Regions from separate parts of the Bradyrhizobium sp. CCBAU 11434 genome, predicted to be linked through region 1. Evidence: riboswitches for the same ligand, from Rfam matches in the RefSeq annotation. Region 1 holds a riboswitch; the other holds the start of a gene.
What was found. Region 1 has a riboswitch for cobalamin ahead of XI06_RS08700 (TonB-dependent receptor). Riboswitches for the same ligand answer to the same signal wherever they lie in the genome.
Positions count from the first base shown of each region.

Region 1 (4,128 bases):
CGATCCAGGCGCTGTGCGCGGCGCATGCGCTGCCGCTCAACGATATCGGCGAGCCATTTCTGGTGACGACGGGGCGGCGCTTGCGCGAAGGCGGCTGGCCTCAAGGCGTCGATACCGTCGTTGTGATGCTCGACGGCGGCACGGCGTTTCAGTCGCTGGATCCTGAAGGCCTTCACATCTGGTGGGGTGCCTATCTCGGTATGACCGACCAGATCATTCTGTCCGGCACGCTGGCCGAAGTGGGCTCGCGCATCGTTGCCGCGCGGCAAGACGCGCGCGAGCGTCATGGCTGGATCATGGACAGCTACATTCTCAAGCGCAGGCCATAAGCGAGGCAGCATGCTCCCCGAATGGATCACCCAGAAATGCCCCGAGATCTCCGCTGATCATCGCGAGGCGGCCATCGCGCGGCAGGCGCAACTGACGAAACCGACCGGGGCGCTCGGCCGGCTCGAGCAGCTCGCGATCGAGCTTGCGGGCCTGCAGGCGAGCGAACGTCCGCGCGCGACGCGCGTGCCGATCATCATCTTCGCCGGCGATCACGGCATCGTCGCACAGGGCGTGTCGGCCTATCCGCAAGCCGTTACCATCGCGATGATGGCGAACTTTGCGTCCGGAGGTGCTGCAATCTCGGTGCTGGCGCGTGAGCTGGGCTCCAGCCTGGAAGTGGTCGACGCCGGCACGCTGGCCGAGGACGCGTTGCCGGGCATCGTCACCGACAAGCCGCGCCACGGCACGCGCGATTTCAGCGTTGAGCCTGCGCTCACGCCGGCGGAGCTGGCATTTGCCTTCGAGGCCGGCCAGCGCGCAGTAGCGCGGGCGAAGGCCAGTCAGCCCGATCTGCTGATCTTCGGTGAAATGGGCATCGGTAACACCACAACGTCTGCGGCGATGGCCGCAAGCCTGCTCGGCATCAGCGCCGAGGAGATCGCGGGCAGTGGTACCGGCGTCGATGCGGCGGGCCGCGCGCACAAGGTGCGCGTGATCGAGGCCGCGATCGCGCGTCATGGCGTGGCGGGCACCTCGCCCGAAAAGATCCTGTGTGCCGTCGGCGGCCTCGAGATCGCGGCCATTTCCGGCGCGATCATCGCGGCCGCGCAGGCGCGCATTCCCGTGCTGATCGACGGTTTCATCGTCTCGGTCGCAGCACTGGCAGCAGTGCGGCTCAACCCGTCGTGCCAGCCGTTCCTGCTGCCGTCGCATCAATCGGCGGAGCAGGGGCATCGGCTGGTGCTGCGCGCACTGAACGTGCAGCCCTTGATCAGCCTCGATCTCAGGCTTGGCGAGGGCTCGGGCGCCGCGATCGCGTTGCCGCTGGTGCGATCGGCCTGCGCGCTCCACAACGACATGGCAACGTTCGCGCAGGCCAATGTGCCGGACAGGCCTAGCTGACCCGCTGATTGACCGACACGACACGCCAGCCGGTCGCGAGCCGGTCGATCCTGGTCAGCGACAGCGGATCGATCACGAAGCGCAAGGCGGCTGGCGGCGTCAGGTCGAGCGCGATGCAGAGCGCGGCGCGGATGGTGCCGGAATGCACGACCAGCGCTGCCGAACCCGCGCCGATCCGCGCGAGACCCAGCCGGACGCGCGCGACCTGGTCCTCAAAACTCTCGCCACCGTGCGGCCGTCCGCGCGCTGGATCGCTCCAGAACCGCGCATAGGCCTCGCCACCGCTGCGAGCGAGCTCGTCATGCCGCCGGCCGGTCCAATCGCCAAAATCCTGCTCGCTGAATTCAGCCACCAGCTCGGGCGCGAGCCCCAGCGCGCGCGCCGTCTCGACCGTGCGTCGGGCCGGGCTCGCATAGCTCGCCGCATCGCGCGGCAGGCACAGACGCAGCGCCTCCAGCTGCGCGTGATCGCCGAGGTCGGCGGGCGCGTCATTGGCGTGGATGGTCCCTGCGATGCCGTCGACGGGGGCATGCCGTATCAGCCAGAGGAAGGTCTCGCCTTCCATGCAGATCTCCCGGGGAAATTGGCCGCTGCGGCAATATCGCCGCATCGGCACATTGACTCTGTCTTTGCCGTAATCCTAGATGCTCGCGACGGTTTCCCCGAAAGAGGATGAAAAGGGAATGCGGTGCGGGGACGTTGTCCCCAACGCCGCAGCTGCCCCCGCAACTGTAAGCGGTGAATCCTTCGTCACAAGCCACTGGGTCCTCGGTCCCGGGAAGGCGACGAAGCGGTCACGACCCGCGAGCCAGGAGACCTGCCGTCAGCCGTGGTCACACGCGAAGATGTCGGTCGGGGAGTACAGACATTCGGCTTCATCGGAGGGCTTATAGCCTGATGATGGGACCTTGGTTCGCGGTGACGTGCCACTGACGTCACACCGAGGTCCAGGACCGTGTCTTCCATCCGTATCGTACGACCGCGCCGCTTTCTGCTGGCGTCCGCCGCTCTCACATCTCTTGCCGCCGCCGATATGCCCGCTGCGCTCGCGCAGCAGGCCGGCCAATCTCTGCCACCGGTGGAGGTGTCGCCCCCGCAATCCCGCAAGCAGGCAAAACCGCCGGCGCGGGACGCGGCAAGCGGACGCCGCGCGACTGCGCGCAGGCCTGTCGCCGTAGCGGCGGTGGCAAAGCCAGTTGCGCCGAACGCTGCGGTGCCGACGCCGCTCAATAGCAACGCCGTTGCCGAGAGCGCTTCGCGCCTCGGCCTGACGGTGCGGCAGACGCCTGCGACCGTCGAGGTGATCTCCGCCGAGACCATGCGCGAGCAGGGCTACCGCACCGTCTCCGACGTTGCGCAAGGCGCGGTCGGCGTCACCGCCGGCGACAATCCTGCCGAGCCCTCGGCCTTCTCGATGCGCGGCTTCACCAACAGCCAGATCAACACGCTCTACAACGGCATCAAGATCGGCCCGCAGAACATGACTTCGCGGATCATGGACACGGCCAACCTTGAAGCCGTGGAGATTCTCAAAGGCCCGGCCTCTCTGATATCGGGCGAGGGTGCCGCCGGCGGCGCAATCAATTTCGTCACCAAGCAGCCGCACACGGGGCCGATCCGGAACGAAGCTGATTTCTCGTACGACTCGCTGAACTCGTTCCGCGCGCATTACGGCTCGGGCGGCAGCACCAATGTGCAGGGGCTGGACTATCGCTTCGACGTCAGCCGTTCCTCGCTCAACGGCTTTGCCGACGACACCAACACCAAGACGTTCGACGTCTCGGGCCAGCTCAATTACCGCATCTCCGACAGCCTCAAGGTCTGGGGCGCGATCGAGTATCGCGAGGACCGCGGCAAGGCCTATTGGGGCGCGCCGCTAGTACCCGTGGCCTTTAGCAGCTCGCATGCGACGGCAGGCATCGTCTCGGGCACTTATGTCTCGAACTTCAACGGAACCAATCTCGGCCCCGTTACGATCGATGATCGCACCTTAAATACCAATTACAACGTGCTCGACAACCGCAACGTGGCACAGGAAGTCTGGCTGCGCGGCGGCTTCGAGCTGAAGCTGGCACCCGACCTGACATTAGAGAGCCAGGCCTATGCTTACGGCGCGGAGCGATCGTGGTTCAACAATGAGGTCGAGGCGTTCAACGCCACGACGAATACAGTGGATCGCAGCCGTTTCTATGTCGCGCACAGCCAGCGCTTGGTCGGCAACATCACCGACCTGACCTGGGACTCGAACATTGCTGGCCTCGACAATCGTCTCGTCACGACGCTCTCGTCGAGCTATCTCGATTTTGTCCGGCCCGGTGCGGCCAATTTTCCTGGCGATTCCGTCGATCTCGTCGATCCTGATCGCGGCTTATACGGCCTGCTTACGACCAAAGAGCAGACTGCGCGTATCGACAACGAGGCCCTGTCGTTCGAGGACCGGCTGAAGCTGACACGGACTTTTGCGCTGATCGGCGGCCTGCGCGTCGAGCATATCGGGCTCGATCGCAACTCGACCGACGTCGTCGGTCTGGAGAACGCCGGCTTTCCGTTCTCGAAATCGTGGGCACCCGTCACGGGGCGCATCGGCTACACCTGGGAAGCGGTTCCGGGCCTGACGTTCTTCAGCCAGTACGCCACCGGCGCCGACATCTCGGCCAACAACATCTTCCTGCTGGGACCGACCCAACCGCTCGACCTCACCACCGCGCGCACCTATGAGACCGGCGTCAAGCATGT
Region 1 is NZ_LBJX01000011.1:254,543-258,670, forward strand. Features, by position in the region: gene cobF (precorrin-6A synthase (deacetylating)) at 1-329, shown strand, start outside; gene cobT (nicotinate-nucleotide--dimethylbenzimidazole phosphoribosyltransferase) at 340-1,392, shown strand; gene XI06_RS08695 (histidine phosphatase family protein) at 1,385-1,957, opposite strand; cobalamin riboswitch at 2,030-2,231, shown strand; gene XI06_RS08700 (TonB-dependent receptor) at 2,348-4,128, shown strand, end outside.

Region 2 (4,128 bases), on a different contig from region 1:
GTGCACGAGGACGTCAAGACCGATGTCCTCCTGCCAACGTACGGCGCGCACAGTCTCCCCCTTGAGGAACCGGTCGTATTGCTCGTTACTCATCGCGCCTCGCGCATGCGCCGCACGCGCATTCCGGACCTCTGTGGTCTGCGGAAACGATCCGATCGTCGTGGTAGGAAAAGGCGGTAGTCCGAAACGATTGTTTTGGATCTCGGCACGACGGGCAAATGGGCTCACGCGCCGACGCATGGCGTGATCGATCGCTTTCATCCGGACAGCGACATTGGCATTACGGATTTTCGGCGAAGTCCGGCGGACAGCCGCGGCACATTCCGACTCGGCAAGAGCTAGCGCGACATTCTGGTCGCCTGCGAGTGCCCGCCCCAGGATAGCAAGCTCTCGCATCTTCTGGACCGCAAAAGCAAGCCAGCTCTTGACGTCGGAAGCGAGCCCGGTCTCGAGTCCAACATCGACCGGCACATGAAGCAGCGAGCAGGATGGGGCGATCTGTACACGATCTTTGCCGAGCTTCGCAATCGCGGGCTCGAGCCGCTGGCGCAGCGAGGACAAATTCGACCGCCATACATTCCGGCCGTCGACGACACCGAGCGACATGACGAGATCACTTCGGCCGCCAGCGATGATCTGGTCCAACAACTGTGGCGCTCGAACCAGATCGAGATGCAGTCCGGCAACTGGCAGGCTCAAGGCGGTGTCCAGATTGTCGCCGAGGTCGCCGAAATAGCTGGCAACCATGATCTTGATGGCCGGCCCCTCCTTGGCCAGCCGCTCATACGCACGCCGCAAAGATTTTCGCGCCCCCTCGTCCAGATCAAGAACCAGGCAGGGCTCGTCGAACTGAACCCACTTTGCCCCACGTTTGGCCAATTCCTGCAGAACCTCGATATAGACCGGTATCAGTTCATCCAGTAGTGAGAGTGGCTGGAACGCAGGATCGGGACTCTTGCCGAGCTTTAGGAATGTAACCGGCCCGATCAGGACAGGGCGGGTCTGAAAGCCGAGACCCTTGGCTTCCTCATACTCCTCAATCGGCTTGCGAGAGCATAGCCTGAAAGTCTGTCCCGTGTGAAACTCGGGGACCATGTAGTGGTAGTTGGTGTCGAACCACTTGGTCATCTCCTGCGCGGGTGCGCCAAATCCGCACGATCGATGAGCGCAACTCGCATCCTGGTCGTCGAATTGTGAACCACGGGCCATGGCGAAGTACGTCTTTAGCGAGACGAATTCGGCTTTCGAGGCGTAGATCTCCGGGATGGCGCCGACCATGACACTTGTGTCGAGCACCTGATCATAGAGCGAGAAATCGTTCGATGGAATGACCGTGACGCCGATAGATTTCTGACGAGCCCAGTTCGCGGCACGCAGGCCCGCTGCGTCCTCGAGCAACTGCTGTTCGCTGCTTTTTCCGGCCCAGTAGCTTTCTAGAGCGCGTTTGAGCTCGCGCCTTGGACCGATGCGTGGCGTGCCGAGCGTGGCAACCGGAAGGGAGAGAAGAGACATAGCGTCAACCCCATGTTGGGGACAAAGGCCATGGCGGACGCTGGCAGGCGACGTCGCGTGGTGCGACGGTTGCTTGGCGCACCACCGGGACACCCCGCCCGTGGACTAATACATTGTCGAGGCAGGTCTCCTGGCTCGCGGATCATCGCTGCTGTCTGGCCTTCCCGAAGCCGCAGGCTTCAGTGACATCGTTGGACAGCGGCTCGCCGCTCACAGTTGCGGGGGCAGCGCCGGCATCTTCACCGGCTTCCCTCTTAGCTCCGGATCAAGTGGGAACCGGAGAACCTCGACGAGTCGGAGTATCGGCAAGACAAGTCTTCCGTCAACCTCTCAGATCTTATCTCAAGCTGATGCTGCGACATCCGTTACGCGATTGACCGCGCATCTTGATCGTAGAGTCGATGGAGAAAGGCTCTCCGTCAGCGATATTGTAATGACCATCGCAGCTGCCCCGGCCCGCACGCCAGGTGGCGGAAGGGACAAATGCGCCTTGCGCCGGCCGGCACTGTTGCCTGGAGCAGAACGCATTTGATGTCTCGGCTTCCCACCGGTTTTTCGAGCGCGTCCGCCATCCGACCGCCCTCTCGACCAGCTCGATCCGCGCTGAATACGCCTAAGTCACCTGGCAAAGCCAGCAACATACCTAGCCGGCACGGTGATTTGCAGTGCGAGCCAGACTCCAAATGCTCGGCGGTGAAGATCGGCTTCGCATCGTTGGCCTTCTATAGCAAAGTGCACTGACGAAGGTCGCTCTCGACTTCCCGAGCGCCGCATGTCGCGAAAGAAGCGCCAAACGCGCTCTGGGCTCTTGGCCGCAAGTGTCCAGAGGCATGCCAGAGATCGAAAGCCCACATCCCGGCAACGATACCGAACCAAACGGTTCTATGGCAGCAAACGTGCTTCTAATTCTCATCAGGAACTTGGCACCGAGGCGCCGCACTGCGCCGTCGAATGCTGCGCGACGAGAACGCATAAGCCGCGCTGGATAGCGCTGAAGGGAAACATCGAGACGTGCGCAAGTCGGAAAGCCGACAAAGAGGACAAAAAGCGGCGGGAATTGCCGTCTATTACCTGGCACGAGGAATGCAAGTCTTCGGCATGCCCAGTTTCCTCCTGCTGGGCATATCCAGCACAGCAACTTGAGGCTGTCGCCGGCAGCGAAGTTAGCGGCGCGTGACATAGAGGGGAGCGCCTGCTCGCACGGGACACGGTCGGTCTCCCCGTCGCGTCGCCGCTAACTTCTTGCGCTCACGCATAACAGGTTGAAGGTTGCCTGCTTTGGAATGACGCTTGGATAACGGTTATGAAAACAGTGTCTAGAAGACGCGCGTCGTTATGGTTTTGTCTCGGTCGCCCCCTTATCTGCCTGGCCGGGCTGGCTGCGACGAGCAACAGTGTTCGCGCCATCGAGAGCCCCCATATCGAAAGATTCAAGTCAACGTGGCGAGCGCAAGACGGTGCGACAATAGAACAAATTATCTCCAACGTCTCGAAGGTGGCACAATTCGTCCCTCGAATGTGGGGCGTCGCTGAACTTGACGAAAACGACTATGTTTTCGTTTCGTGGACCAGGCACCCGGATGATACATTAGACGAACAGAACGTTATCACCTGGAGGGTCGCGCTCGACGGCACGTTTCAACTTGCGTCGACCTATGCAAAGCCGATCGAATTGGGCTGGCACGCCCTAGCACTCTCGTTGATCGCCACTGAAATCAAGGCGGGTGAAAGGGACGCAAATCTTCGCTTTCTGCATGATCCGAGCAACTTCAACTTTGTGACGACCACGCAAGGCCGACTCGGCGATCTTCTGCGGCAGGGCCGCTGCACAATCGTTGAACCTGTTGGAGTGGACTACTTGCCGAAGCAGAAGGACAAGCCGACCGAGAAGGGTGATCTGTGGCGCGTTTTGCTTTTGGTGAACTGTGATATCCCAGGGCCCCGGTTTTTTACACACAACGGGGTCATCACTTTCGAGAAGAGCGAAGGGCAAGATTGGGAGCCGCAATCCCCTTTTGCCAAGCGTATCGCGGCCTTTCCTCCTGGCTCCTGGTTCGCTCGCATGGAGCCAAAGGAACGGGAATAGTAAGAGAGGAGCGAAAGCGCTTGGTAAATGGTCGGGCAGAGCAAGATCACGCCGCAGCTCCTTTACCGCCAAACGCCTCAGAGCAAACTGCAAGACATTCAGCGCGAAAGTGTCGGTGCTTACGCCTTCGCAGCAGTCGCGAGCCTTTCCCGCGGCCTTCGGCCCCTCAGGAAAAACTCGCGCAGCACGATTACTCGAGTGTTTTTGTTAGGAGTTGGCCGCAGGAGCGCGTGCCAGTTAGCAAACTTTTGCCCCTGACTCAGTGAGAGGACACCAATCTGCCGGGGAACCAGCTCAGCATGCTACTCCTCAAGGGACCGGACATGGAGATGGCTCGTGCCCGAGCCCGATCCGGCGTGCACGCCGCGCAACGCGACGGGCTGGTGAGCATGCCGACGCCGAGGCGGCACGATCGAGTGCTGCGATGAAACCCATTAAGAGGGTAACGGGCAGTGTTAGCGGGCCGGCATGCCCCTGAGCACCGGCGAGTGCCCTCGGCGAGGAGCCCCGGAGCCGTGCGCGAGGCATCG
Region 2 is NZ_LBJX01000094.1:36,141-40,268, forward strand. Features, by position in the region: gene metE (5-methyltetrahydropteroyltriglutamate--homocysteine S-methyltransferase) at 1-1,512, opposite strand, end outside; cobalamin riboswitch at 1,616-1,816, opposite strand; gene XI06_RS24890 (nodulate formation efficiency C protein) at 2,816-3,598, shown strand.
Region 2: linked by a shared signal. The riboswitch ahead of metE (5-methyltetrahydropteroyltriglutamate--homocysteine S-methyltransferase) and the one ahead of XI06_RS08700 (TonB-dependent receptor) in region 1 are both predicted to bind cobalamin.